Bacillus pumilus: one gene and its partner. The protein of the gene in region 2 binds, or shares a complex with, the protein of the main gene of each other region. Links are inferred from orthologs where the notes say so. Each region holds a gene or a part of one and is shown on either strand. Other genes may lie near its edges.

Region 1 (13,469 bases), 890 kb from region 2 along the record:
GACAAAGGCGGAACTGATGTCGATCTTGCAGACGATCCTGATTTGCAAATTGCGTTTAAGGCTGCCTCCGATTTTTCCGAAGAAGCACGAAGACAAACCATCGATTTTATTCACTACATTAAAGAAAAAGAGAAACAAAAAGGTCGTCAGCCAAAACAGCGAGACGACGATTGATATCTCTCTTCATAAAGCTTGACATTGCTGGGATGCACCCAGCTTTTTTTATGCCTCTTTTTCCCCTAAAAAAGAGAAGACTCATGAATAATATGTGACAATTTTCACCATAAATACTCTTTTTTTCACATATTTTAATTGACATATAATACTATTATTATTAATATATGTATATACTAAAAAAAGGAGTGTTACCGATGAAAAAATTAATGAAAGCTTGTACATTGTCTTTAGCTGCTTTAGGTGCTCTTACGTTCTTCCAAACTGAAGGTGCTCATGCAGCTGCACAGCCAAAAGAACCAGTCATAGCAAAAGCTCCTATTATGAATAAAGTGATTAGAGTGAACCGCACGCTTACTGTAGGTTCCTCAATCGCCGTCTCTCTTCCAGCAAGCCAAATTTCTGTGTCGGGCGCAACATATGCCATTCAATTAGATCAAACAGCTCCGAACTTCACTTGGATTCGTGCCGTACAACGCGGATCTGTCACAGTTTCTTACTATAATTCACTAGGCGAGCTTGTGATTAACTATATTACTGTTCGATAAGCTACATGACTTTACATATAAAAAGGCGATGACTTCATGATCATCGCCTTTTTGTATGTCTACGTGTATTGTTAGACTTCATGATCATCGCCTTTTTGTATGTCTACGTGTATTGTTAGACTTCATGATCATCGCCTTTTTGTATGTCTACGTGTATTGTTAGACTTCATTTATCCAATGCTTGCCAACGACCACCCTTTATGTTAACTTTTAATAAAAATAAGTTAACATAATGAGAGGAGCTTATGATGGGGAAACCAATCACTTTGTCTTGGGAAGCGATAACAGAGAAAGCGCTGAAAAATGAACGAATCACGCTGCAAGAAGGGCTAGATATTCTTGAAGCGGACGATAGAGAATTATTATCGATCATGCATGCAGCCTATCAAGTACGATTTCATTTTTTTCAAAATAAGGTGAAATTAAATATGATTTTTAACGCAAAAAGTGGTTATTGTCCTGAAAACTGCGGTTATTGTTCACAGTCGATCATTTCAAACGCACCGGTTGAACGATATACAATGCTTGATCAAAAAACGATTGTGGCTGGCGCGCGTGAGGCGCTGAAGAGAAAAGCGGGGACTTATTGTATTGTTGCGAGCGGGAGAGCACCTTCTCATAGAGAATTAGATGAGGTGACGGCAGCAGTAAAAGAGATCACGGAGACCATGCCATTGAAGGTGTGTGCATGTCTTGGGTTATTAAATGAAGACAAAGCGAAGCGGCTGAAGGAAGCAGGGGTTCATCGGTACAATCACAATATCAATACACATCAAGATCATCATCCTCACATTACGACAACTCATACATATCATGACCGCTTGTCGACCCTTAAGAAGGTCAAGCAGTCTGGCATGTCACCCTGCTCAGGGGTTATTATTGGAATGGGTGAAACCAACCAGCAAATTGTTGAAATGGCTTTTGCGCTCAGAGCCATTGATGCGGATTCCATTCCAGTCAACTTTCTTCATGCAATTGAAGGAACACCACTTGAGCATCAAGAACGAACACATCCAATCAAAGCATTGAAAGTGTTGGCACTCATGAGGTTTGTTAATCCAACCAAGGAAATTCGAGTATCTGGAGGCAGAGAGTTCAATTTACGGACGCTTCAGCCGCTTGCCCTTTATGCCGCAAATTCCATTTTCGTAGGTGATTATTTAACAACAAAAGGTCAGCAGGTTCAAACGGATCATCACATCATTGAAGATTTAGGTTTTGACATAGAAGAATGTGCATTATAAAAAAGTCTGCCGGTGAATCGGCAGACTTTTTGACAAGACAATTAGAATCTTTTATGGAAATCGACAGTGCCGCTTCCTTCCTCGCGGTCAAAGCTGCCAACAAATGTCCAGTTAATATAGCCGCCGTCACCATTATTGACGAACGTCCCATCTTCAAATACCCAAATACCAAACGTAATACCATCATATTCAACACTATCATAGTAAACCACATTGTTCAGTCCACTAAAGTCATGATCTTGGCTTAAGTTTTGGACAACGACGTTATAGTTTTGACCTGCTTCATAGAAAGCGCTGTAAGCCGCATTTTTTACAAATCCATCACGATTTTGAGATGATTTTACTGCTTGTTCAATTTTATCGGCAATGGCTACTGGATCAATCGAGACACTTCCATCGACACCTGTTGTCGTTGCAGCTTCAGCCGTTTGACCAAAAGTCGTAAGAGATAGAGGGGCAGCAACCATTGACGTAGCGATCACAGAACTAACAAAAAATTTGCTTGTTTTTCTCATTATTTCTAACTCCTCCTTTAATTGGTATGTTTATGTACTACCCCTTCTCCTGTCTCTTAAACACTATTTTATGAAAAAAATTCTTTTTCTACCAATTAAGAGGGTAATTTTACTGTTTAAAAGAGTTGAAACAACAAAAAACTACTCTTTAATAAGAGTAGTCAGACCGTAGACAAACCCTACCTTTACTTCAAGTAAAAGTGGGGTTTTCACATTTTTTTTGAAAAACATCATGTGTTTTACGCTGGACATGGTACTTTCCATGTCCAGTTTGCTAGTTTTTTAAGGCTCGACTTGCATGTATTAGGCACGCCGCCAGCGTTCGTCCTGAGCCAGGATCAAACTCTCCGAGGTATGCAGGATGCATATCACACATGCGTTGCTACACGATGTAGCGAACTTAGCATGTGATCATTTCCTGCCTCGTCAGCGTTTGACTGACTACCTATGAAACATCATAGGATTTATTATAAAAACTCGAATTAACAGGTACGTATTGTCTTGTTTAGTTTTCAAAGAACTTGTGTGTCACTCTCTTAAAGCGACCACTTAAATATATCATATATCTCTATCAACAGTCAACATTTTTCTTAAAAAACATTTTGTTTTTCTAAGAAGTTTTTACTGGGGAATGAGATAAAAAATAGAGCCTCTTTTTGCTCCTTTGAAAGATTAACATATATCTATGAAAAAAGCATTATTAATTTCAAAAAAAGTGAAGTTTTTTCAAAAAAAATAAAGCCGGTGAAAAAACCGGCTTTATTTTACTCAGATTGCTCTTGATCTGACTCTATGTTTTCTATGTTTTCTATGTTTTCTATGTTTTCTACGTTCTCTTCATTATCTTCATCGTCTTCTGGTGATTGTTCAACTAATGCCACTGTTGCGACATGTTCCTCATCACCGAGACGGATTAGGCGAACACCTTGAGTAACTCGACCTGTTGTTGAAATGTCAGAAACGGCCATACGAATGATTACACCGCTTCCTGTAATAATCATCAAGTCTTCTTCGGCTTCAGCATTCGTTGCTTTCACTGCGACAAGTGGACCGTTATTGTCAGTGATTTTGCACGTTTTAAGACCTTTACCGCCACGACTTTGAACACGGTATTCTTTTTCAGGGGTTAGTTTGCCGTATCCTTTTTCAGTTACAATCAAGACGTTTGCATCTGGCTCAAGGATTTCCATGCCTACGACAATGTCATCTTCGGAAAGTGTGATCCCTTTCACTCCAGCTGCCGTACGTCCCATTTCACGAACATCTGTCTCGTCAAATCGGATCAGCATTCCTTTTTTCGTTCCAATGATGATTTGTTTTTCTCCATTGGTTAAACGAACAGCCATCAGTTCATCTTCGTCACGAAGGCTAAGTGCAATAAGACCGTTGTTTCGAATGTTAGCGAACTGCGACAATGTCGTCCGTTTTGATACACCGTGTCTTGTTGTAAAGAAGAGATAAGAATTTTCATCAAATTCGCTTACTGGAATAATGGCGTTAATCCATTCTCCCTTTTCTACTTCAAGAAGATTAATGATCGGAATCCCTTTCGCCGTCCGTCCGAATTCAGGAATTTCGTACCCTTTCGCACGATAAACCTTCCCTTTATTAGAGAAGAAAAGAATCGTATCGTGGGTCGATGTTGAAATCAACTGTTCAACGAAATCATCTTCGTTGGTTCCCATTCCTTGGACACCTTTACCGCCTCTTTTTTGACTGCGGTATGTAGAAGCTGGGAGACGCTTGATATAACCATTATGCGTGAGCGTAATCACGATGTTTTCAACAGGAATCAAATCTTCGTCTTCAATTGTTTCGATACCCGCTGTCACAATTTCAGTACGGCGCGTATCATTGAAGCGTTCTTTAATTTCTGTTAATTCTTCTCTAATGATTTCAAGTACTTTCTCATTGTCTGCTAAAATGGCTTTTAATTCAGCAATCAAATCAACAAGTCCTTTATATTCATCTTCTATCTTTTCTCGTTCTAGACCAGTCAAACGCTGAAGTCGCATATCAAGAATAGCCTGTGCCTGTTTTTCAGACAAGCTATAGTTTTCCATCAAACCATTTCTCGCAATTTCCGCAGTTTGAGAGCCTCTAATTAAAGCAATGACTTCATCTAAGTGATCAAGTGCAATTCTCAGACCTTCTAAAATGTGTGCTCTTGCTTCTGCTTTACGCAGCTCATACGCTGTTCTTCTGCGAATGATCACTTTTTGATGCTCTAGATAATACTCAAGACATTGTTTGAGGGACAAGACTTTTGGCTGCCCATCAACAAGTGCCAATAAGTTGATACCAAATGACGTTTGAAGTGTCGTTTGTTTATAAAGATTGTTTAATAGAACATGGACGTTTGCGTCTCTACGCAGTTCAATGACAATACGCATACCATTACGGTCTGATTCATCACGCAAATCTGTAATGCCATCAATCTTTTTATCACGTACAAGATCAGCAATTTTTTCAATTAAACGGGCTTTGTTGACTTGGTAAGGAATCTCATTGATAACAATGCGCTGTTTACCGCTAGATGTTTCCTCAATATTCGATTTTGCTCTTAATGTAATAGAGCCGCGCCCTGTTTCATACGCCTTCCGAATACCACTTCGGCCAATGATTTGACCTGCTGTTGGGAAATCTGGACCTGGAATGATGTCCATAAGCTCCTGTGTGGTCATTTCCGGGTTTTGACTGATAGCCAATACCCCATCAATCACTTCACCTAGTTGGTGCGGCGGAATATTGGTCGCCATTCCTACAGCAATTCCTGTCGCTCCGTTGACCAACAAGTTAGGGAATCTTGCAGGCATCACCATTGGCTCTCTTTCACTGCCGTCATAGTTATCCTGATAATCAATAGTATCCTTAGTGATATCACGGAGGATTTCCATAGAAATCTTCGATAGACGTGCCTCGGTATAACGCATCGCCGCTGCTCCGTCTCCATCGACTGAACCAAAGTTTCCATGACCATCTACTAACATATAACGATAGTTGAAGTCTTGCGCCATACGAACCATCGCTTCGTATACAGCACTGTCACCATGAGGGTGATACTTACCGATAACTTCCCCGACGATACGTGCAGATTTCTTAAATGGTTTATCACTTGTCATACCTAGGTCATTCATCGCATACAAAATTCTTCGATGCACGGGCTTTAATCCGTCACGCACATCTGGTAATGCACGCGACACAATCACACTCATTGCATAATCTAAAAAAGACGTACGCATTTCCTGACTAATATTCACTTCGCGTACATTTGGTGTATGTTGTTCACTCACTATAAGAACCTCCCTTTACGTATCACATGAAATAAATTATGTGGGAGTAAAATATGTATTTATCTTCACAAGACTATTCTCCATTATATCAATAATCTCGTCTTTATACACATTTATTTACTAGAAAATCAACGAAAACACGGAAAAACAGGACATTGGTTACACGCTCCTATTTCTTGAAAAACAACCTTATTCCAAACAAGAAATAAGGTTGTTCTCAGTAGGGAGCTATCTAAATATCGAGGTTTTTCACGTATTGCGCATTTTCTTCGATAAAGTTTCTTCTCGGCTCTACTTTATCTCCCATGAGCATTTCAAATGTCTCATCAGCATCGATTGCATCCTCAAGTGTCACTTGAAGAAGTGTTCTCGCATCAGGATCCATTGTTGTTTCCCAAAGCTGAGCTGCATTCATTTCTCCAAGACCTTTATAACGCTGAAGTCCAGGTTTTGGTGTTTGAGAAAGTGATTTCAACAGCTCGTCTAGCTGTTTATCGTTATACACGTACTCAACACGTTTTCCTTGTTGCACTTTATATAAAGGTGGCTGTGCAATATACACATAACCGTTTTCAATGATTTCACGCATGTAGCGATAGAAGAATGTTAGAAGCAGCGTTCGAATGTGCGCTCCATCCACATCGGCATCTGTCATAATCACAACTTTGTGATAGCGAGCCTTCTCTAAATTGAAGTCTTCTCCGATTCCAGTTCCTAATGCTGTAATCATTGAACGAACCTCGTTGTTCGATAGAATTTTATCTAGTCGCGCTTTTTCAACGTTTAGGATCTTCCCTCTTAACGGCAAAATGGCTTGGAAGTGACGATCACGACCTTGCTTAGCAGATCCGCCCGCTGAATCTCCCTCTACGATATAGAGTTCAGAGATGGATGGGTCTTTAGAAGAACAGTCCGCTAGTTTCCCCGGTAAGCTGGAGACTTCCAGTGCGCTTTTACGTCTTGTCAGCTCACGTGCCTTTTTGGCAGCCATTCTTGCACGAGCTGCCATCACGCCTTTCTCCACAATTTTCTTTGCCGCATCAGGGTTCTCTAAGAGGAATTTCTCAAGTGCTTCAGAGAAAAGGGAGTCGGTAATGGTTCTTGCTTCTGAGTTCCCAAGCTTTGTCTTCGTTTGCCCTTCGAATTGAGGATCTGGATGTTTGATAGAGATAATGGCTGTTAAGCCTTCTCGCACATCTTCACCGCTCAAATTCGAGTCTCCATCTTTGAATACGCCATTTTTACGAGCATAATCATTGATCACACGCGTCAGACCTGTTTTAAAGCCTGCTTCGTGTGTTCCGCCTTCATACGTGTTGATATTGTTGGCGAAGGAATAGATGTTGCTTGTATAGGAATCGTTATATTGTAATGCCACTTCAACCGTAATTCCGTCTCTTTCACCTTCGATGTAAACAGGTTCTTCATGAACGACTTCTTTTGAGCGATTTAAATGTTCTACATAGCTCTTAATACCGCCTTCGTAGCAGTATTCATTTCGTCGTTCTTTACCTTCGCGTAAATCTTCAATAATGATGTTTACACCTTTTGTTAAGAAAGCTAATTCACGTACACGGTTAGCAAGTGTGTCGTAATCAAATTCAATGGTTTCAGTAAAAATTTCTGGATCTGGCACAAAATGAGTGGTTGTCCCTGTAACATCTGTTTCACCAATGATCTCTAAATCTCCAACTGGAACACCGCGTTTGAATTGTTGATAATGAATTTTCCCATCACGATATACGGTCACGTCTAAGGTCGTAGATAACGCATTAACAACAGATGCCCCTACGCCATGCAGACCGCCAGATACTTTATAACCACTGCCGTCAAATTTACCGCCAGCGTGAAGAACAGTCATAATAACCTCTACAGCAGGACGTCCCATTTTCTCATGAATCCCAACAGGAATTCCGCGACCATTATCTTTCACTGTAATGCTATTATCCTTTTCGATTTGCACGGTAATATCTGTGCAATATCCAGCTAAAGCCTCATCAATACTGTTGTCGACAATTTCCCATACAAGATGGTGAAGTCCTTTTGCACTGGTTGACCCAATGTACATTCCTGGACGTTTTCTAACAGCTTCTAGTCCTTCAAGCACCTGTATCTGATTTTCATCATAACTATTATGTTGCTGTTCCATTGCCACGTACATTCACCTACACTTTTCTTAAACGATATATTTATATGAATTGAGCTTTTAGACTTCAATTTCAATCACAAATGAAGCACGTTTTTTGAGCGTGCTTGAGGAAAGAGGAGAGTAATAAACAGATTTAGTTGTGACGACGATGGATTTTGGTGTCCCTTGTGATAACGAAATGATTTGTCCTTCTTGTTTTTGAAGAAACTCTTCTACAACAGAAGACGACCTCATTTTGTAATCAACAATTGCGACAATCTCTCGTGTAGAAACAACACAATCATCACCTAAATGAATATACAAGACCCACACCTCATTTATCAGTCAATTACTTTTCCACTGGCTACTCTGAAAATTTCCGCTTCTTTCAAGGTGGCGTGATCGATGCCTTCAACACTTGTTGTGGTGACGAAGGTCTGTACACGTCCCTGAATGGTATGGAGCAAATGAGACTGTCTGTAATCATCAAGTTCAGATAAAACATCATCGAGTAGAAGAATGGGATATTCTCCGATTTCTTCGTGTATCAAGTCGATTTCTGCCAGCTTTAGTGAAAGAGCTGTTGTTCTTTGTTGCCCTTGAGAGCCATATGTCTGAACATCCCGACCATTCACAAAGAAAAGAATGTCATCTCTGTGAGGTCCCCACAGCGTCACTCCTCGGTCTATTTCTCTGTCTCTTAGTTTCTGAAACGATTCTTCATAGCTATTCTTTATTTTCGACAAGTCTGACGCTTCTGATACCTCTATCGCCGTGTGGTATTGGAGCGTGAGTGTTTCTAGCTCTCTAGAAATGCCAAAATGCAACGGCTGCGCCCATTTTTCGAGCTGTTTCGTAAAAGTCAGTCGTCTTTTGACAACCTTCGCTGCCGCATCAATCAATTGCTCTGTTAAAACCTCCAGCATCGCTTGATCCGTTTGCTTTCTAGTCTGCAATTGTTTCAAGTAATGATTCCGCTGAGAGAGAATTTTTTGATAGAGCGATAAATCATGCAAGTAGACAGCAGAAACTTGTCCAATCTCCATATCGAGGAATCTTCTGCGGATTTGCGGGCTGCCCTTTACAAGACTTAAGTCCTCTGGTGCAAACATGATGGTGTTTAGCGCACCAACATAATGACTGAGCTTCTGTTGTTCAATGTGATTGACCTTGCCCTTTTTCCCTTTTTTTGAAATCACGAGCTGCATTGGGAGTGGACCATTTTTTTTGATGACTCTACCTTCTATTTTAGCATAGTCTTGGTCCCATCGGATAAGTTCTTTATCATTTGACGTACGATGCGACTTTGCCATCGACAATACATAGATCGCTTCCATCAAGTTCGTTTTACCTTGGGCATTCTCACCGATCATGACATTCACCTTGTTGTCGAATTGAAGCTCGGTGTGTTCATAGTTTCGGTATGAAGTTAACGCCAGACTTTGAATGTACATGTATTGTCACCCGTTTCTAATTCACAACTTGAAATGTGCCATAACCTTCTATCTCGACAACATCTCCTGGGTATAGTTTGCGTCCCCGTCTATTATCTGGCTCTTGATTAATGAACACCTCATGTTCACTCAAAAACCATTTCGCCATTCCGCCAGATTGGATGACTTCGGCTAATTTCAAAAATTGCCCTAATGTAATCATTTCTTTCTCAATGGTTATAGGATTAGGCATTATATCGACCTCTTTCAATATCACTAATATCTAATTGTACTAAAAAACAAGACAAGAAGGAAAGGGGGAAAGCGAACTGGGATGAAAGAAAGCATGGTAAACGAGAAGAAAAGCTGCTATGCACTCACACAGCAGCTATTTTAGATTGAATTAATATGTTCTGACTGGAAGAATCAACTGCAAGATTGAATCATCATTTGGCGTGCGCAACAGGAACGGTCTCATAGCACCAGTAAAACTTACATGAATCTCTGTTCCCTCTAATACTTTTAACGCATCTAGCATATATTTTGGACTAAAGGAGATTTTAAGGTCCTCCCCTTTAATGTCATCTGCTTGAACTGTTTCGACTACTTTACCGATTTCAGGTGAATTAGAAGAAATCTCAAGGCTTTGTTCAGGATCAGCTGACAGCTTTACGACATTATTGCGTCCTTCTCTTGCCAAAAGTGATGCACGATCAATGGCTTGAAGGAATTCCTTTGTGTTGACCACAACATCCGTTTTACTTTCCTGCGGGATCAGGCGAGCTGTATCTGGATAATTCCCATCCAGCAATCTTGAGAAGAACAACACGTTTTGTGCTTTAAAGAGAACTTGAGTTTCTGTAATCACGATGCTCACAAGATCTTGCCCATCATCAAGGATTCTACTTAGCTCTGTTAAACTCTTCCCTGGAATGACGACATTGTATGAGCTTTCCTCGTCAATATCCAACTTCGCTTTTCTTAAAGCAAGACGGTGGCTATCGGTCGCTGTGCATATTAATTCACCTTTTTCCACCTTCCAGTTTACACCTGTCAAGATAGGTCGTGTTTCTGAGGTGGACACTGCAAAAACAGTTTGACGAATTAAGTTTTTAAGCAGATCTGTTGGAATTTGAAATGCATGATGCTCTTCAATTTGCGGAAGATGCGGATACTCTTCAGCATCTAAGCCGTTTAAGTTAAATTCTGCTGAACCAGAACGAATGATGGTGAGGTGATTTTGTTCTACTTCAATTTCGACAGTAGCCATTGGCAGTTTCTTCACAATTTCACTAAAGAAGCGAGCCTGAAGCACAATACTTCCTGGACGATCAATCGTAATTACTTCTAAATCTCCATCTCTTTGAGGAATAAAGGATTCAATTGAGATATCAGAGTCACTTCCTGTGAGAGAAACCCCCTCATCAGATGCTACAATTTTTATCCCTGTCAAAATAGGTATCGTTGTTCTAGAGGATACGGCCTTTAATACATCTTGGACACTTTCGACAAGACGATCTTTTTGAATCGTGAATTTCATAGTGGTCCTCCTAAATTTTCTTAATGACATGTATATATATTTTATTAATAAAAATCGTAGAAGTAATAGTAGGGCTTGTGAATATGTGGATAAGTCGGTAAAAAGAAAGGAAAGACAGCCTATCCACATGTGGACAGACTGTGTATGACTATGCTCTAGTTATTCACATTTTCCCGTACTTATTATATCAGCTAGGTTATTTTAATTGTTCTTTTATTTCTTTGACATGCTGCTGAAGCTGTTCATCCTCAACCATTAATTTCGAAATCTTCTCATGAGCGTGAATGACAGTCGTATGATCACGACCTCCAAATTCTTCTCCTATTTTAGGCAGAGAGGAATCGGTCATTTCTCTAGAGAGATACATGGCAATTTGTCTTGGATAAGCAACTGACTTCGTACGTTTCTTCGCTTTGAAATCCTCTAAACGGATATTAAATTGCTGCCCTACAATTCTTTGAATATCTTTAATTGTAATGACCCTTGGCTTCGACGAAGGAATGATGTCCTTTAGCGCCTCAGCTGCTAGATCCGCATTAATGTCTTTATTAATTAAAGAAGAGTAAGCAACGACACGAATCAAAGCACCCTCCAGTTCACGAATGTTGCTGTCGATTTGATTGGCAATATAGAGCATCACTTCATTCGGAATATCTAATCCCTCTGCTTTTGCCTTTTTTCGTAAAATCGCAATACGCGTTTCTAAATCTGGCGGGGTAATGTCCGTGATTAGGCCCCATTCGAATCGAGAGCGTAATCTGTCTTCAAGTGTCGGAATTTCTTTCGGCGGCCGGTCACTAGAAATGACGATTTGCTTACTTTCTTCGTGAAGTGTGTTGAATGTATGGAAAAACTCTTCTTGTGTTTGTTCTTTTCCTGCTAAAAATTGAATATCATCTATCAAAAGCACATCGACATTCCGATAGCGATTACGGAAATCGACAGCTTTGTTGTCTCGGATTGAGTTGATAAATTCATTTGTAAATTTTTCAGATGATAGATAGACCACTTTGGCTGATGGATTATGGTCGATGACATAATGACCAATCGCATGCATCAAGTGAGTCTTTCCTAAACCAACGCCCCCATAAATAAAGAGCGGATTATATGCTTTTGCTGGTGCTTCCGCAACTGCAAGTGAAGCGGCATGCGCAAATCGGTTGCCTGAACCAATAACAAAAGTATCAAATGTATATTTTGGATTCAGCATATTTTGTGGAATATCGACGGGATCTTCTTTAGACATCTTTTTAATTGGAGACTTTGGCATAGCTTCCACTTCATCCTGATTTTGAGGAATAATAAATTTAATGCTGAGCTCTTCACCTGTCAGTTCGTAGATGGTATCAGCAATTAAGTGAAGATATCTTGATTCCAACCAGTCTCTAGCAAATTCATTAGGTGCTGTAATTGTGAGCGTATCACCTTGAAGAGAATGGGCTTTTGTCGATTTCATCCATGTCTCAAAACTAGGTTTGCTCAACTTTGTCTCTATTTTTTGAAGTGCTTTATTCCACAGATCCAAAATATTTTCCATAAGGCTTCTCCCCCCTCCTTTTCTTTTTAAAATGACCAGTATCAAACTGTTATAGAACACGAAAAAGAGCAAATGGTCATCACCATTCGTGCACATACATTGTTGAAAACAAATAATATAGTAGAAAAACGTCTTTTCGACAAATCACACAGTCTGTGGATAAACAATTCAACAATCTGTGTAATATCTTTCCACAGGTTGTCCACAATTTGTGGATAACATAAATAGGTCAGATAAGTAATTAAGAGTTAAAACACAAATATAATATCAAAATAAACAAGATGGCGCAATGGGTGTCACAAACTTATCCACACACTTTACATCCTGTTGAAAAATAATTATCCACATCAGTTATTTGTGTGAAAAAAATGTCGATAATGAATGTGGATAGTCTAAATATGCCAAAAACATATCCACACCCTTGTTTTGGAGACCTTTTAGGAGGAAAAAGAGAAGAAAATGTTAGAAACTAAAAAAGAAGGTTTCTTCGTTTGATAAATTATGTTATGCTTATAAGGTTGATAATAAGAGTTTTATCATTGATATTGACAATCGATGGGTTACACAAATATAATGAGTTAGACTGTCTTAAACAGCTATTCCTCAGGGAGGTGTCATACATGAAAAGAACGTTTCAACCAAATAACCGTAAGCGTAGTAAAGTTCATGGCTTCCGCAGCCGTATGAGTTCTAAGAACGGACGTCTAGTTTTAAAGCGACGCCGCAGCAAAGGTAGAAAAAAATTATCAGCTTAGGCCACTGAATAATGTCAGTGGTCTTTTTTACATAAAATCGTAAATGAACTGTCAGTTTTTATCGGAGTGGAAGAAAACATGAAGAAGCGAAACAGGCTAAAAAAAAATGAAGAGTTTCAAAAAGTGTTTAAAAAAGGTCAATCAATGGCGAATCGTCAATTCGTTATTTACCAGCTGGATCAACCAAATCAAGATGAACTGCGTTTAGGATTGTCTGTGAGTAAGAAGATTGGTAATGCAGTGATGAGAAATCGAATTAAACGACTGATCCGTCAGGTGTTTTTAGAGGAAGGTCATAAGTT
Region 2 (17,562 bases):
AATCTCCGCTTTTCCGCGAATCATGATCTTTCCTTTGCCTGTTTCATAAGCCTTTTTAATGCCGTCTACCCCTTGAATAATACCGCCTGTTGGGAAATCTGGACCTTTGATGACTGTCATTAAATCCTCAACCGTACAATGCGGCTGTTCGATTCGTTTAATGACACCATCAATCACTTCTCCTAGATGATGCGGCGGGATATCAGTGGCATAACCAGCAGAAATACCTGTTGACCCATTCACGAGAAGGTTTGGGAACATCGCTGGTAAAACAACGGGCTCCTTACTTGTATCATCAAAGTTTGCGACAAACTCGACCGTTTCCTTGTCTAAGTCCTTTAAAAGCTCTGAAGCAATCGCAGATAGCCTTGCTTCCGTATAACGCATTGCAGCAGGCGGATCACCATCGATACTCCCGTTATTTCCATGCATCTCAATGAGCACATTCCGCACTTTCCAATCCTGACTCATTCTCACCATCGCTTCATAAACAGATGAGTCTCCGTGCGGATGATAGTTACCAATCACGTTACCGACTGTTTTCGCAGCTTTACGGAAGTTTTTATCTTGCGTGTTTCCTTCTGCGTACATCGCATATAAGATTCTTCGTTGTACAGGCTTTAATCCATCTCGCGCATCTGGCAGCGCACGGTCTTGGATAATATATTTACTATAGCGACCAAACCGGTCTCCGATGACTTCTTCTAATGGTAAATCATGAAATCGTTCTTGTTGTGCCATGTTTAAACCTCCTCAGCTAGCGACAAGTTTTCATTTTCAAGAATGTTACTTTCCTCATCAAGTCCAAAGGCGACATTCTTCTCAATCCATTTACGACGTGGTTCTACTTTGTCACCCATTAATGTCGTGACACGGCGTTCCACTCGTGCAGCATCGTCGATTTTGACTCTGACAAGTGTTCTCGATTCTGGATTCATTGTCGTTTCCCATAGCTGGTCGGCGTTCATTTCACCTAAACCTTTATAGCGCTGAATCGTGTACCCTTTTCCAACTTTCTTCAGTACGTCATCCATTTCTTCATCAGACCATGCATACTCAATCACTTCCTTTTTCCCTGAGCCTTTGCTGACTTTGTATAAAGGCGGTAGTGCAATAAACACTTTGCCATGCTCAATCAGCGGCTTCATATAGCGGTAGAAGAATGTGAGCAGAAGCACTTGAATATGCGCTCCATCTGTATCAGCATCTGTCATGATCACGATTTTGTCATAATTGATGTCTTCTACATTAAAATCGACACCGACGCCTCCACCGATCGCATGAATAATGGTGTTGATTTCTTCATTTTTGAAAATATCAGCAAGTTTCGCTTTTTCTGTGTTAATGACCTTTCCACGAAGCGGCAGCACCGCTTGGAATTTACGGTCACGTCCTTGTTTTGCTGACCCGCCTGCTGAGTCTCCCTCTACTAGGTACAACTCGTTTCTTGCCGGGTTTCTAGATTGAGCAGGTGTTAATTTTCCGCTCAGGGTTGCTTCGGACTTCTTCCGTTTCTTGCCGCTCCTTGCTTCTTCACGTGCTCTTCTAGCAGCTTCTCTCGCCTGCTGCGCTTTAATCGCTTTTCTCACAAGAAGAGTCGCTGTTTCACGGTTTTCTTCAAGGAAATAAGCTAGCTTTTCAGAAATAACAGCATCAACAGCTGAGCGAGCCTCACTTGTCCCAAGCTTTCCTTTTGTCTGACCTTCAAATTGAAGCAGTTCTTCAGGAATTCTGACAGAAATAATAGCAGACAGCCCTTCGCGAATATCAGTGCCCTCTAAATTTTTATCTTTTTCTTTTAAAAGGGCGACTTTGCGCGCATATTCATTAAAGGCTCTCGTCATTGCCGTTTTAGCACCAGACTCATGTGTACCGCCATCTTTTGTTCTGACGTTATTGACGAAAGAAAGAATATTTTCCGAGTAGCCATCATTGAATTGAAATGCAAAATCTACTTCAATGGATTGATGCTCTCCTTCAAATGAGACCACTTCACTCAGAACATCTTTTTCTTCATTTAAATAAGCAACGAAGGCTTCAATGCCTGTTTCATAATAAAAGGTTTCTTGTACATCATGTCGTTCATCAATCAGCTCTATTTTTAATCCTTTTAATAAAAAGGCAGATTCTCTTAAACGTTCTGATAACGTATCGAAATTATAAGTGGTGACACTGAACATGGAGCGATCTGGTTTAAAATGAATCAGTGTTCCGGTTTTTTTTGTTTTTCCGACTTTTTCAAGTGACGTCACAGGTTTTCCGCCGTTTTCAAACCGCTGATGATAGATATAGCCATCACGTTCAATTGTGACAGTAAGCCACTCTGACAGCGCGTTTACAACAGACGCCCCAACTCCGTGAAGCCCACCACTTGTTTTATATCCGCCTTGACCAAATTTTCCGCCTGCGTGAAGGACCGTTAAAATGATCTCGGGTGTCGGTTTTCCAAGCTTATGCATACCAGTAGGCATTCCACGTCCTTTATCCTGGACGGAAATGCTGTTATCTTTATGTATTTTGACAACGATATGATCTCCATGGCCAGCGAGTACTTCATCGACAGAGTTGTCTACAATCTCATAGACAAGGTGATGAAGGCCGCGTGAATCCGTTGACCCAATATACATTCCCGGACGTTTACGGACCGCTTCAAGTCCCTCTAGCACCTGAATAGAATCATCGTTATAATCTACTTGCTGCTTTTTAACCAAATGCTTAATCCCCTTTCACTAACAAACATAACCGGCAAATCATCAAATGATCTCTCTAGATTTTAATGATGATCATGCTGCTCATTACTGTCCACTTTAATAAGCTGCATCATCACCATGCATGTGTTTCAACAAAACATGCTCCTTTGCACGGCTATGAGAACTAGAAGTCCATTATAAACAAGACTGTTTGATAAGCCAAATGCAATCATATGATGATTTTTACAAAACAGAACAAATGTTCTATCTTTATCTTATCGCTCTTTTTGTTGATATGCAAGATCACCGATATGTCCCTGTCGCCTTATTTTATCGCTTTCTTCTAGAATCGCAAATATATTTCTGCAACAAAAAAGCAAAAATCCTTGAAAACCAAGGATTTTTGACGATTTAATGAGTTTTTGTCATTGCATGAGCTACCTTGATACATAAATCCATGATGGCAACCTTGCCATTTTCCTCAATTAGCCTTTTCGCTTCTTCGTGATAGATGCCTTGCTGCGCCCAAAAAACAGGTGCGTCGATTTCAAGAAATTCTTCTGCCACTTCGGGCAAAAACTCTGAACGTCTGAAAACATTCACGATATCAACAGGCTCTTTGATCTCTTTTAGTGAAGCGACTGCTTTCACACCAAGTGCTTCATCGATCGTTGGATTCACCGGAATGATCTCATAACCGGCATCCTGCATCGCTTTAGATACCATATATGACGTTCGGTGCGGCTGATCTGATAATCCAACAACAGCAATTCGTTTACTGCTCTTTAAAATACGACCAATTTCTTGTTTCGAAGGATGATTCATCCAAACACCCCTTTTCTTCTATTTTAGCGAACTTCTGCTTAAAAACAAAGCTGAATCCATCTGCATTTGATTTTTTCAAAAAAAGATCCCCATGTTTTTCATAAGATCATGTTAAAATGTAAGACAAGAGGGAGAATATAAAGGAGTTATGCAGATGTTAATTGCTTTGATGTTTATTTTGGCTTATCTTCTCGGCAGTATTCCATCCGGTCTCATTGTCGGGAAAGCTGCAAAGGGTATTGATATCCGTGAACATGGTAGCGGCAACCTAGGTGCGACGAATGCATTTCGTACGCTTGGCGTAAAAGCAGGGTCTATTGTTATTTCTGCTGATATTTTAAAAGGGACTCTCGCTTCTGCTTTACCGTTTTTCATGCAACTGGACATTCATCCCTTATTAGCGGGGGTTGCTGCTGTTATCGGTCACAGCTTTCCTATCTTTGCAAAATTTAAAGGGGGAAAAGCAGTCGCTACATCTGGCGGCGTGTTATTATTTTATGCCCCATTCTTATTTATCACGATGATCGCTGCTTTTTTCTTATTTTTATACATTAGTAAATATGTTTCATTATCATCTATGCTGACCGGCATCTATACATTCATTTACAGCATATTCACCAAAGACGTATTTTTAATCATTGTTGTTGCCGTTCTTGCTGGTTTTGTGATCTACAGACACATCGCCAACCTCAAACGAATCCTCAACAAAACTGAACCGAAAATCAAATGGCTCTAGCCGTTTCATAAGTTTCATTCTGTGGTAAAAGTAAAGAAAAGCTGTTTTTTGCATCCTGCATTTTAAAAAAACAGCATGACTTCAAAAAAGGGGCGATCACATTGAAATTAACGATTAAAGAAGATGCACTCAATTGGTACAAGGATGAATTAGATTTAGAAAAAGGTGATCAAGTTCGCTTTTTTGTGAGATATGGCGGGTGCAGTAATGTACAAAAAGGCTTTTCTCTCGGCGTCGCAAAAGATGAACCTCAAAATGCAGGCGCAACCGCTGAAATAGAAGGTATTACTTTCTTCGTGGAAGAAAGTGATATGTGGTATTTTGACAACCATGATCTGCATATTGATTATAACGAGTCTGTAAAAGAACCAGAATTTCATTATGAATAAACAAAAAAGATACCTCATCCCTCGGGTATCTTTTTTGTTTTATCCTTCAATATATAGCCCATATTCCTGAATGTTTCCTAAAGACCGCTCCTTTTGCAGGATTCTTTTTTGCGTTTCACCGATTAAGTCAAAGTGAGGAAACCCTGCGCGGTCGTGAATCCATTCTTTTTTGAGTCCATGTTTTTCTCCCCATTCAATTAACTGCTTCATATCCTGACAGGCTGCTTTAGTGACAGTATTGGCATGCGGGAAACGGTCATCAAGCCAATAATGGGTTAAAAACGCTAGTTCTCCTTGCTGAACAGCTGCTTTCCACGCATTTAAATCGCTTCTTTTAATACCAAACGCCATGAATTAAACCTGCTTCTTCGACTGTTCATATACTTTGTGCCAGGCAGGAAATGCTTTTCTAAATTGAATCGGTCTAAAGGTATCTTTATCTACACAAATATGCGAGGTTGTCCCTGTAATCGCTGTTTGTCCATCAGGCTTTTGAATTTCGTAACCATATACCGTTTTGAGTCCATTGTATTCTTCAATCCAAGTATGAACTGTTGCTGTTTCACCGTACAGGAGTGGTTTTTTATATTTCACCTGCAAATCTATAACGGGTGCAAGAGCGCCTTCTGCTTCTAGCTGTGCATAGGAAAATCCTAATTCTTTAATCAGGGCTGTTCTGCCGACTTCCATCCAGATTAAATAATTGGCATGATACACAATGCCCATTTGGTCTGTTTCCGCATAACGGACTTCTATTTCTTTTTTAGATACATACACGTTTTCATCGCTCTCCTATCAAAACCTAAGGTCTCTGCCATTTTACCACAATCGAAATGGTTCTTCTAAAAGGAGGCAATAAAATAAACCAGGAATCCCTGGTTTATTCAGTATAGCCATTTTTTCTTGCTGCTTCTTCGTCCTTAATCTCCGAACGCATAGCATCAATGCTCATTTTTCGATTTTCATTTTTTTGCTTGATCATCTGTTTTTCTTGATCTGTCGAAAGGGCCATCGCTGCTTCAGATTCATCGATATTGTCAAGGGTGTTTTCGATCATATCTTGCAGCTTTTCAACATTATCAGAACGATCATCTGGATTGGATTGATATGACTTTTCATTCATCTTAATACCCTCCTTATTCGCCCTTCGTCTGGATCACATCAGGCTGTTCATTTGATTTATTATGCATCTTTTTACCTTTATTGCGTTTGTATGCGACAGATTTTGTCCCTAAATGGTCTGGTGTAAACTGCGCTTGTTTATCATGCTCTCTACCCATCATTCATCCCTCCCTCCTCTTTAGGATGAACGAAAAAGGAGAATTCATAACTTATTTCTGTCTAAAACGCTCTTCCAACTTTTCTTCAAGCTGGTTTAAAAATTCCTCATTGCTTAATAATTCTTTTTTATTTTCAAGTACAAGCTCTTCAAATGTACGTCGTTTTCTTCTTCTCATTGTACTCACCTCCATTGTTTGTATTTCATTTTCGCCAAAACATTTAGAAAATAAGCAAAAAAGCTGAATCATTATAGATCCAGCTCTTGCTCAATTTCTTTTTTTGTCAGCATTTGATGCTTCACAGACATGATACGTCCTTTTTCATCTAATATGTATGTCGTGGGGTAAGAAAGCACTTGATATCGTGCTTGAATGCCTTTTTGATCCAATAAAATAGGAAAACTCAGCTTTAATTCATCTGCAAATGCTGCAACATGATCTACACTTTTTTCAGTGGTCGTCAAATTCACTGCAAGTACTTCGACTTGATCATATTCGCTTCTAATTGCGTCTAGATCCGGCATTTCTGTCCTGCATGGCTTACACCATGTCGCCCAAAAATTGACGAGCACCTTTTTCCCTTGATAATCAGATAACGAGGCCGTTTGACCGTCTAGGGTTTTCAGTTCAAAATCAGGGGCTTGATCCCCATTTTCAAGACCGATTGCGGGCTCTTTTGGTTCAAGTAAATTCCACACAAGTAAACCAATCAACAAAAGTAAAACAGCGCTTGCTATTCCTTTTTTCCACATGATGGATCCTCCACTATTTTTAAAAAAAGAAGAGAAAGCTGTCTAGGCGCCTTCTCTTCTTTGCTGTATGAGTATTAGTTGCTTGCCAATTTTTCACGAAGTACCATTTGAAGGATACCGCCATGACGATAGTAGTCAATTTCGACTTCACTATCAAAACGAACAACCACTTCAAATGTTTTCTCATTGCCATCTGTATCAATTGCTTTGACAGTGACAAGATCACGTGGACGAACAGTTTCATCAACATGAACTTCAAATGTTTCTGTTCCTGTTAGACCATAAGTTTCTGCACTTTCTCCGTCTTTAAACTGTAAAGGAAGTACACCCATGAAGACAAGGTTACTTCTGTGGATACGCTCAAAGCTTTCAGCTAGAACAAATTTAATTCCAAGAAGGTTTGTTCCTTTTGCAGCCCAGTCACGTGAAGAACCCATTCCGTAGTCTTTACCTGCTAAGATCGCAAGACCGGTACCATCTTCTTTATAACGCATGCATGCATCATAAATGGATGTTACTTCACCAGTTGGCCAATAAGTTGTATATCCGCCTTCTGTTCCTGGTGCGATTTGGTTCTTAATACGGATGTTTGCAAAAGTACCTCTCATCATGACATGGTGGTTACCACGGCGAGATCCGTATGAGTTAAAGTCTCTAGGCGATACGCCTCTTTCTTGCAAGTATTTACCCGCAGGTGTGTCTTTACCAATTGCTCCAGCTGGAGAAATATGGTCAGTCGTCACAGAGTCACCGAACTTGGCAACGACGCGCAAGCCTTTAAGCGGTTCAACCTTACCAGGTTCAACTGATAGGTTTTCAAAGAATGGCGGGTTATCAATGTATGTGGAATTTTCATCCCATTTGTACAATGCATCATCCGTCGTTTTAATTTCATTCCAGCGCTCATTGTTGTCAAAAACAGTTTCATACTCTGAACGGAAGAGTTCAGGTGTAACTGTGCTTTTCACGACACTGTTGATTTCGTCCATTGATGGCCAAATGTCATTGAAATAAACGTTCTCACCATTTTTGTCCACACCGATAGGATCTTTTGTTAAATCGATATTGACCGTACCAGCAAGTGCATACGCCACAACTAATGGTGGAGATGCAAGGTAGTTTCCTTTCACAAGCGGATGGATACGTCCTTCAAAGTTACGGTTACCTGATAAAACAGAAGTGATCAGCAGATCATTTTCAGAGACAGCATCCTCAATTTCTTGTGCAAGCGGTCCTGAGTTTCCGATACATGTTGTACAGCCATACCCAACGATATTAAACCCGAGGTCTCTTAAGTATGGAAGAAGTCCTGAGTTCACGAGGTACCCTGTCACAACCTTAGAACCTGGTGCTAGTGACGTTTTCACGTAGTTTGGCACCTTCATACCAAGCTCACTTGCTTTCTTCGCAACAAGACCTGCTCCGATTAAGACGTATGGGTTCGATGTATTCGTACAGCTCGTAATCGCTGCAATCGCAATTGCACCTGTCTTCATCACAGCTTTTTCACCATTTGCTAGATCAAATTCAATTTGTTTATCCAGCTCTGATTTTTCTAAGCCAAACCCTTGGTTACCAGCTGGGCTTTCAATGTGCTCATGGAAAGTCTCTTTCATTTTAGAAAGTGGAATCAAATCTTGTGGACGCTTTGGACCAGATAAGTTTGATTCAATTTGAGAAAGATCAATTTCCACAACATCCGTAAAAATTGGCTCTTCTGCATCTGGCGTATAGAATAAGCCATTTGCGCGAGAATATTCTTCAACGATATTAATTTGCTCTTCATCGCGTCCAGTCAGGCGAAGGTAAGCAAGAGCTTCCTCATCTACTGGGAAGAATCCGCAAGTAGCCCCGTATTCAGGCGCCATGTTCGCAATCGTTGCACGATCCGCTAACGGCAGCTGTGCAACGCCTGGTCCGAAGAATTCAACAAATTTGTTCACTACGCCTTTTTCACGAAGAACTTGTGTCACTTTTAGTGCAAGGTCAGTTGCAGTCGTTCCGTTTGGAAGCTCTCCAACTAATTTAGCACCAATGACTTCTGGTACTGGGAAGTATGAAGGCTGACCTAGCATACCAGCTTCCGCTTCAATACCACCAACGCCCCATCCAAGTACGCCGATCCCATTGATCATGGTTGTATGAGAGTCAGTACCAACCAATGTATCTGGATAAGTGATGATCTCGCCATCTTCTTCAATCGCATGAACAACACTTGCAAGGTACTCTAAGTTTACTTGGTGAACAATTCCTGTTGCAGGCGGAACAGCTTGATAATTATTAAACGCTTTCTTTGCCCAGCTAAGGAAGTTATAACGCTCTGCGTTACGTTCGAATTCTAAATCCATGTTAATGTTTAATGCATCTTCAGTTCCAGCTTTATCAACTTGTACTGAGTGGTCAATGACAAGGTCAACTGGAATTTCAGGGTTGATTTTATCCGGATCCCCACCTACATCTGCCATTGCTTTTCTTAAAGAAGCAAGGTCAACGACGGCTGGTACACCCGTGAAGTCTTGTAAAATAACACGAGAAGGTTTGAATGGAACATCGATTTCTTTGACCTCGGCAGTTCCCCATTTTGCCAAGTTTTCAACGTGTTCCTTTTTGATCACTCTACCGTCTACTTGGCGAAGCACTGATTCTAAAAGTACCTTAATGGAATAAGGCAGCTTAGAAACATTTCCAATTCCTTGTTTCTCTAGTGCTTCTAACGAATAATAGTGATACGTTTTCCCATTTGTCGAAAACGTTTTTCTAGATTGAAAAGCGTCTTGTTTAGCGACTTGCTGCTGTTTCGACATATCCAAAATCCCCCTTTTGATGATCAAGATCAATTTCAATTCTCAGAAAAATCGTCGTATTTCACCACAATTTTCTCACAATTTCATCTTAAAACAAATTCATACATAAGTAAATAACAATGCTTTTATTAAATTCAATAAGTTTATCTTATCATTAGGAAATGATTACTCTTCATAATCGAGGCAGAGCGGGTTCATACTACAATTGAGGTGATAGAACATGACAAAACGTAAAGCCAATCATGTGATTAACGGCATGAACGCAGCCAAAAGCCAAGGAAATGGTGCAGGCTATATTGAAGATGATCAGCTCGTTTTAACAGAAGAACAAAGACAAAACAATAAAAAACGTAAAAAAAATCAATAAGAAAGGAGCCAGTATCATGACGAATAAAAACACAGGAAAAGACATCCGTCAAAACTCGCCTAAAGAACATCAAAGCGGACAGCCTGAGCCCTTATCAGGCAGTAAAAAAGTGAAGAACCGTAACCATACAAGACAAAAGCACAATTCTCATCACGATATGTAAGCATTCTCCTCTCATCCCGTTGCAAAGCGGGATGTTTTAGGTCTTTCACACATTTCAGTTCTCAACATATTATTTATTATGAGATGTGATGGAGGAGTGTTTATGGAGAATGAAAAGCAATCGAATTCCTCTGATTTTCTTGAAATAGACGATTGGCTCAATGTTTTAATGGACGATCCATTTGCCTGGTATGATGAACACCTCCCAATTGACCTTTATGAAACAAGCCGTGATTATATTGTTGAGATTGATGTCTCTACTCTGTCGATCACTGATGTAAAGCTGACCTTCGCTGGACATGAGCTCACTCTCACTTACACTGTACAAAAGCCAAATGATCAAGGCGACCAGCCAATTGGAAAAAGTGTCATGCTCCCTTTTTGCTTGAACGACAAAGAGATTGAAACAGAATACGAAAACCGAATCATTTCGATAAGAATTAAAAAAAGTTCTGACCATTCAAGCGGTGCATTCTTTTCAAATCCCGCATTTCAAACATTAAGAGCCCACCTTCATTTGGTGGGCTCTCTTCCGTTCGTGTCAAGTCAATACCTTTTGCGAACCACCATGGCCAAATAGTAGAATCGCTATATGATAAGGTATTCTTTTTCTACTAGATGGTTTGGGTCTTTCTAGTAAATGGGCACTTATGACTGAAAAAAGGCGTTCATAGAGATAAGAGACATACATTTTTGTTATTTTCTTCTATCATCTCTTCATGTAAAATAAGATAGAGATACTAGGGGTATAAGGAGTGAGAACATGTTAAGCGGCTGGTTTTTGTGGTTCATTTTATTTTGGGGTACGGTGATGATCGGATTACTCGCAATCGGTGGCTTTTTTATGTTTCGCAAATTTCTAAAACGATTGCCGAAGGAAGATGGGAAATCAGAGCTTGATTGGCAGGATGAATATATTCAAAAGAGCCTCCATTTATGGCGGGAAGAAGACAAACAGCTTTTAAATGAACTTGTCTTACCTGTTCCAGAGCTGTTTAGAGATGTCGCCAAAGAAAAAATTGCAGGAAAAATTGGCGAGTTGGCATTAAAAGAACAAGCTGCCAGCATTAATTTAGACTTAATCATTCGCGGCTATATTATCGCTACACCAAAGCGTGATCATAAGTTTTTATTGAAGCGCCTTCAAGAAAAAAACATCGATCATACGCCATATGAAGCATTATTAAAATAACCTCCTTATAAAAAGGAGGTTTAATTCATTTGAACCTGTTGTGGATCTAATTGCTTAGACATCTTTCTAAACGACAAATACATGGCAACGCGCCAAGGCACAATCATGCCAAAGGCAAGTATCCAAAACATTCCGCTTAGAGAGCCATAATCAATAGAAGAACTCAGGATCGTCTTCATTCCGATACGAAGAACAAGAAGTCCAATGAGAATAAACACAAATGCTTTTGACCGCTTTAAGTAAATCTCATTCCCTCTAATTTCAAACTTTGATGTTTTGATTAAAAAGATGGAGAAAAACATCCCCACTGTGATTGCCTCGAGAAATTCAGCCCCAGTTACCTGAAACATTGGAACAAAAAACATCAATGCACCAGTGCTCATGAAAATAGGAGGTAATATAATTTTTTTCGCAGTTGCCGGTTTTGCAGATGACTTAATGCGAATAAACATAACAGCTACCGCCATACATACCGCAATTATAGAAGAGATTAAGACCATCATATCAAATCATTCCTTTATTCTTTAAGGTCAGCCTATGTATAATATACTCCAATTGACGAAAAAAAACCATTCGCCGCGACTGTAGAAAACGATTTCAAAAGCCAGTAAATCCGCCAAATAAGGAAGAGAACATGATGATAATCCATGTGAGAAGATCAAAGAACAGCAATAACCCTACCACAATCATAATGATCCCACCAATTTTCATGATAAGCTGCTGACGCTTTCTGATCCATGCCATTTTCGTGATGAAGAAAGATAGAATAAAAAACGGGACGGCAAAGCCAAGGACATATGCAATCATATAAGGCACAGCCGACTCTGGATTGTTACTAGCAAGCGCGATAACGGCAGATAAAATTGGTCCTGTACAAGGTGTCCATCCAGCGGCAAAGCCCATTCCGATGAGAATCGACCCAAAAAAACCCGCAGGTCGGTTTTTGAACTGCATTCTCTTTTCTCCCATGAGGAATGAAGGCTGAAATACCCCGAGCGTCATAAAGCCAAAGAAAATAATAAGAATGGCTCCAACCTGACGAATGGCTTGATGGTAATCATCAAAAAACTTCCCAACAAACGATGTCCCAAAGCCAATCGCAATAAAGATAATAGAGAACCCAACTAAAAAGAATAAAGTATGAAGTAGACTTCTTCTTCTCAGCATCACCTTCTCAGATTTCACTTCATCCATACTAACACCCGTAATATAAGATAAAAAGGCTGGATAAAGCGGCAGACAGCATGGTGAGATAAAAGAAAGGAACCCTGCTCCAAAGGCTAAAAAGAAATTCAAATCTGTCAAAAGAACACCCCCTTCTTACAATATACAATAAGAGATGACAAAATCATTTCATTTTTTTTACATCCTCTCAATAAAGATGGTCTATTCTCTTAAAACCTTATATAATTTAATTTGACATCAAGATAACGAATCCTTTAAATTTGAAAATAAACCTTAAAATGGATATAATAGAATCGATTCTTTTTATCAAGATTTGCATGAAAGGAACATGACTTTGGTAAAAACATCATTATTAACTCAAATCGAAGAAAAAAGAGAAGAGCTGATGAAAGTTGTCTTGCACAATGGGATGACATCAACAGTGACCATCGAACATAGCCAGCAGCTAGATCATCTCCTCTTACAATATCAACGACACTTACACTCAAACTCAGCCAACTAATCATATCTCATGGAATTTGTCATGCCGCACGATTTTTAGATCAGTTGATATGTGTGAACATAAACGAAACAAAACCTCTGATCACAGGGGTTTTTGTTTTTTTAGAAGGAAGTTGAAGCCAAAATAAAAACCACCTTCCCTGCTTCATTTAGGCAAGTACAGTGGTTTTAAAGCGTCTGATGAAGGTGAATTCAATAAAGAAGGGACAACGCTTGTCCATTCTTTATAACCATGTTCCATCTATGATCATAATATCGTACGTATTATTTCGCTTGGTTGTTCATGGCTTTCATCATTTGATTGATTTTCTTCTGGGACGGTTTCATGCCCATTTGCATCATCATCATTCGAAGCATTTGTTCATTAATTGGTGGATTCTTTTTCAAGTAGCTCATCATATACTTACGAGCAATAAAGAATCCGAGTGCAACTCCTGCAAGCAGTGCAACAACGCCTACAAGGATGACAACCCATAAATCCATAATTCTTCCTCCTTCATGTTGTCTCGTATAAAGTGTACTAAACAAAAGGCTATTATACAACATTTCGCGTTCAATTTTATTTTTTTAAACAAAATTCCTCACTTTTACCGGATTGAGCCACCCGTGCTTCTTTGAACCGAAGTCCATCGCAAGGAAGCAAGGACTAATTTTTCTCAGCACTTCAAAAAACACTGCTTCTGCTTCATAACTGCCGGTGGCAGACATTTGGATATAGCGATCTTTTATGATAAATGCAGCCGTTCCTTTTCCATCAGGTAAGGAAGCGCTGTATATCGAGCCAATTTGTGTATAGTGAATATTCGTTAAGTTGTTCATTAATCGCTGGTGCATATGAAAAGCAGGGATTCGTTTCGTCACGTAATCCACTTGTTTCACAAGCATCACCAATTCATCTTCCGTGCGATTCGTCCAGTGTAACGACTCAAACAAATGAAACAAAATTGATTCTCTACCAAAATAATGATGCGCAAATTCATCCTCAATCCAATAAATATAATAATGGCGTTCCATGTCTATCCCTTCCTTTCACATTTCGTCAATCTCGTATATTGCTTGTATTATACAAAAATGTGAAAGAAAGAATTGTCTATATATGAAGCAAGAAGAAACTAGTTTTGTCAAAAAAACAAGAAAAAAGAAAAAAGTTTGCAGAGCGGATGAAAATGCTCTGCAAACAGTTGAAAAAAAGCATGATGCTTGGAGACTGATTATTTGTTCAGCTTCGCTTTCACACGGCTGACGACATTGCTGACCGTAAAGCCGTATTTCTCAATAATGGTTTCACCAGGTGCAGATGCACCAAATTTATCAATGGCAATTACGTCACCATCGAGACCAGTGTAACGCTCCCAGCCAAGTGAAGCTCCCATTTCAATCGCAACACGAGCCCGCACTGCTGTCGGAAGGACTGACTCTTTGTATTCGTCAGACTGCTGATCGAATCGATCCCATGCAGGAAGACTGACAACAGATGCGCGGATACCCTCTTTTTCAAGTGCCTTTTGCGCTTCAATCGCTAAACCAACCTCAGATCCAGAAGCGAGTAGAAGTGCTTCTGGCTGTGCATCAGCTGCTTCCACGACAACGTATCCACCCTTTTCTACTCCTTCATATGCCTTCTCAGGTGCTTGATCAATCGTTGGAAGGTTTTGACGAGTCAGAACTAGTGCTGTCGGTTTATCCGTTGAAGATACAGCAAGTTTCCACGCTGCAGCTGTCTCGTTCCCATCCGCAGGGCGAATGACAGAAAGGTTTGGCATCGCACGTAATGAAGCAAGCTGTTCAACCGGCTCATGCGTCGGGCCATCTTCACCAACAGCGATACTGTCATGAGTAAAGACATAAGTAACTGGAAGTCCCATTAAGGCAGCAAGACGAATCGCTGGTCTTAAGTAATCTGAGAAAACAAAGAACGTTCCGCCGAATACACGAAGGCCGCCGTGAAGTGCCATACCGTTTAATGCGGCACCCATTGCAAATTCTCTGACACCGAACCAAATGTTCTTGCCGGCATAATGATCTTTCCCAAAATCGTCTGTGTTTTTGATCGTTGTTTTGTTTGAACCTGCAAGGTCAGCAGAACCACCAATGAAGAAAGGTACTTGCTTCGCAATGCCATTTAAGACTTCGCCTGAAGAAGCGCGGGAGGCAAGACTTGAGCCTGCTTCATAAACAGGAACCTCTTGATCCCAATTCTCAGGAAGCTTTCCTTCAATCGCAAGCTTCAATTGAGCTGCTAGCTCAGGGTATTCTTTTTCATATTGCGCAAATTGTTCATTCCAAGCTGCTTCTTTTTTCTGACCAGCGTCTTTTACAGCTTCTTTGAAATGATCGTACACTTCAGAAGGTACATGGAAATCTTCTTCAAACGTCCAAGAGTATGCTTCCTTCGTCAGCTTTGCTTCGTCGCTGCCAAGTGGTGCACCATGCACACCAGACGTTCCTGCACGGTTTGGCGATCCGAAACCGATGGTTGTTTTCACTTCGATCAGTGTAGGTCTGTCTGTGCTTTGTTTTGCCTTTTCAATAGCAGCTGTCACTTCTTCAATGTTGTTGCCGTCTTTTACGTAAAGAACTTCCCAGTTCATCGCTTCAAAACGATTCTTCACATTTTCAGAGAATGAACGATCTAGGTCGCCATCTAAAGAAATATCATTTGAATCATAAAGAACAATTAAACGTCCTAAGCCTAAATGACCAGCAAGGGAAGCAGCTTCAGAGGAAATCCCCTCCATTAAGTCTCCATCTCCGCAAATGCTGTATGTATAGTGATCTACAACATTAAAGTTGTCTTTGTTATACGTTTCCGCAAGATGTCTTTCTGCAAGTGCCATACCAACTGCCATGGCAATCCCCTGTCCTAAAGGACCTGTTGTGGCATCTACGCCTTCTGTATGTCCAAATTCAGGATGTCCAGGTGTTTTGCTACCCCATTGGCGGAATTGTTTTAGATCATCGATGCTCAGGTTGTATCCGCTTAAATGAAGCATGCTATATAGAAGCATAGAACCATGTCCCGCAGATAATACAAAACGGTCTCTGTTAAACCAATTTGGGTTTTGCGGACTTACGTTTAAGTGATTCGTCCATAAAGCGTATGCCATTGGTGCAGCACCCATCGGCATTCCAGGGTGACCGGAATTCGCTTTTTCAATTGCGTCTATGGAGAGAGTACGTATTGTTGCAATAGATTTCAATTCAATCGTTTCCATATAAATCCCCTTCCGTATCTTGTGTACACCATTATCATAAATCTACTGTCCTTTTTTCACAACTATTTCACGCTGAAAAAGAGTGATTTTATCACATTTAGTTTATCGATCACCTAAAAAGTTATGCAAAAATGAAAAAAGATGAGAATGTTTTTCCCATCTTTTCAAAATTCAAGAAATCATACGCTTAATGAAGGTTTTGATCTCTTTCTCTTTTTAATTTTTCTGGTGTGACATCGTTTCCTTCAGGGTCAACGATTTTCACGGTTTTAAGTGTATTTTTCATAGAAGAACGAAAAGCTTTTAAATACTCTTCTCTTAATTGCTTTTGTTCTGTTTTTTCAGCGTCTGACAATCCGGTCTCTTTTGACTTTTTTGAAAGCTCATTGATTCTTGCAAGCTGATTTTTAGAAATCATGACTAACTCCTTTAAAACATTTTCTCTACATACTACTAAATATCGATCACTTTGACAACAAATCAAGCTTTAGGTGATCAAACCTTTTTCATATTCTTGATACCTTCTATGAACCGTTGCTTTTGAAATGTCAAAACCTAGTGCCTGAAGAGTTGCTGCGATTTCGGCGAAGGTCATGTTGTTCTTTCTTAATCGAACAATTTCTGAAATCGGCACTTCAATACGCTCACGGCCAGGCGCATGATCCTGCTGTTTTAAATTCAGTTCGGGCTGATACCCGCCTTCTACGGCTCTTCTCATTCCCCGCTTGATTTTCAGGTTATGAATTTTTCGTTGATATTCTTCAACGACTCCGACGATCTCAATCACCATTTCATCAGCTTCTGAAAGCTCAAGCTCCCCTCTATGAAACGTACTGTACACTTTCACATTTTCTTTAAAAAGACAATGAAGAAGCGCAATTTTTGCTTGTCCTCTTCCGAGACGTGTTTCATCCTGGATAAGAACAGCATCAATTGACTTTTCTCTTAGTGTAGCTAGCATATCAAACACACCATCGCGATCTAGATCATACCCGCTTGCTTTTTCTTTAATAACTTTAACCACATTCATCTTGTGCATAGCAGCTAAAGCCAGCAATTCTTCTTCTTGTCTCTTCAGCGAGGTTTCCTGCTCTTCTTTGACAGTGCTTACTCTCGCATAGATGATTGCATTCATGTCTTCAATCGACCTTTCTACTGTACTGTTGCAAGTTGATATACGACTGGATGCTCTTTTTTGACTGGTATGACAAGGATGTCACCAGGCTGGATTTCTGTTGAAGCAAGATCATTGTGCTGAGTGACCCAGTCAATAAACGCATTTTTATCAATAGATTTGCTGTCGTTTACTTGATCAGCTAACCCCCAAAGCGTATCACCTGATTGAACTTCTATTTTAACATATTGATTTGGATCATTATGGCTTGTGACTGCAATAAGTGAGAGAAATATGCCAACGATGAATGAGAATACCCCAATAAAAATAATAGATTCTTTTAACCTCAT

What was found.
Region 1: the proteins of sirA (region 2) and dnaA are in contact, whole or in part, in a crystal structure (PDB 4TPS), measured with the Bacillus subtilis proteins. The link is inferred for Bacillus pumilus from one-to-one orthologs.

Annotation. Positions count from the first base shown.
Region 1 is NZ_CP047089.1:3,586,825-3,600,293, forward strand. What follows is about bases 10,243-13,148. They hold dnaA (chromosomal replication initiator protein DnaA), read right to left. Parts: upstream 12,413-13,148; coding sequence 11,072-12,412; downstream 10,243-11,071. Other genes in these bases: dnaN (DNA polymerase III subunit beta), read right to left, coding at 10,243-10,875; rpmH (50S ribosomal protein L34), read left to right, coding at 13,033-13,148. Outside these bases: GPS65_RS18065 (helix-turn-helix domain-containing protein), read left to right, coding at 1-174; GPS65_RS18070 (hypothetical protein), read left to right, coding at 372-722; biotin synthase BioB, read left to right, coding at 971-1,966; GPS65_RS18080 (hypothetical protein), read right to left, coding at 2,008-2,481; gyrA (DNA gyrase subunit A), read right to left, coding at 3,246-5,774; gyrB (DNA topoisomerase (ATP-hydrolyzing) subunit B), read right to left, coding at 6,007-7,923; extracellular matrix regulator RemB, read right to left, coding at 7,981-8,226; DNA replication/repair protein RecF, read right to left, coding at 8,244-9,356; S4 domain-containing protein YaaA, read right to left, coding at 9,373-9,588; more of dnaN, read right to left, coding at 9,739-10,242; more of rpmH, read left to right, coding at 13,149-13,167; rnpA (ribonuclease P protein component), read left to right, coding at 13,246-13,469. UniProt on the Bacillus subtilis protein: Plays an essential role in the initiation and regulation of chromosomal replication. ATP-DnaA binds to the origin of replication (oriC) to initiate formation of the DNA replication initiation complex once per cell cycle.
Region 2 is NZ_CP047089.1:2,698,653-2,716,214, forward strand. What follows is about bases 12,175-14,887. They hold sirA (sporulation inhibitor of replication protein SirA), read right to left. Parts: upstream 13,898-14,887; coding sequence 13,451-13,897; downstream 12,175-13,450. Other genes in these bases: GPS65_RS13290 (cytochrome c biogenesis CcdA family protein), read right to left, coding at 12,175-12,502; GPS65_RS13295 (aspartyl-phosphate phosphatase Spo0E family protein), read left to right, coding at 12,711-12,884; GPS65_RS13300 (YneF family protein), read right to left, coding at 13,148-13,366; tkt (transketolase), read right to left, coding at 14,095-14,887. In the rest of the region: parC (DNA topoisomerase IV subunit A), read right to left, coding at 1-741; parE (DNA topoisomerase IV subunit B), read right to left, coding at 744-2,711; GPS65_RS13215 (CoA-binding protein), read right to left, coding at 3,102-3,515; glycerol-3-phosphate 1-O-acyltransferase PlsY, read left to right, coding at 3,670-4,251; GPS65_RS13225 (HesB/YadR/YfhF family protein), read left to right, coding at 4,353-4,640; GPS65_RS13230 (hypothetical protein), read right to left, coding at 4,680-4,991; GPS65_RS13235 (acyl-CoA thioesterase), read right to left, coding at 4,995-5,417; small acid-soluble spore protein Tlp, read right to left, coding at 5,521-5,763; GPS65_RS13245 (acid-soluble spore protein N), read right to left, coding at 5,777-5,920; GPS65_RS13250 (FbpB family small basic protein), read right to left, coding at 5,972-6,097; GPS65_RS13255 (TlpA family protein disulfide reductase), read right to left, coding at 6,169-6,672; aconitate hydratase AcnA, read right to left, coding at 6,747-9,476; small acid-soluble spore protein SspO, read left to right, coding at 9,697-9,843; GPS65_RS13270 (small acid-soluble spore protein P), read left to right, coding at 9,860-10,006; GPS65_RS13275 (Hsp20/alpha crystallin family protein), read left to right, coding at 10,109-10,585; GPS65_RS13280 (DUF2621 domain-containing protein), read left to right, coding at 10,769-11,197; and 6 more genes. UniProt on the Bacillus subtilis protein: Inhibits DNA replication initiation during sporulation, preventing overinitiation and thus enforcing diploidy; probably the main regulator of sporulation replication initiation under Spo0A control.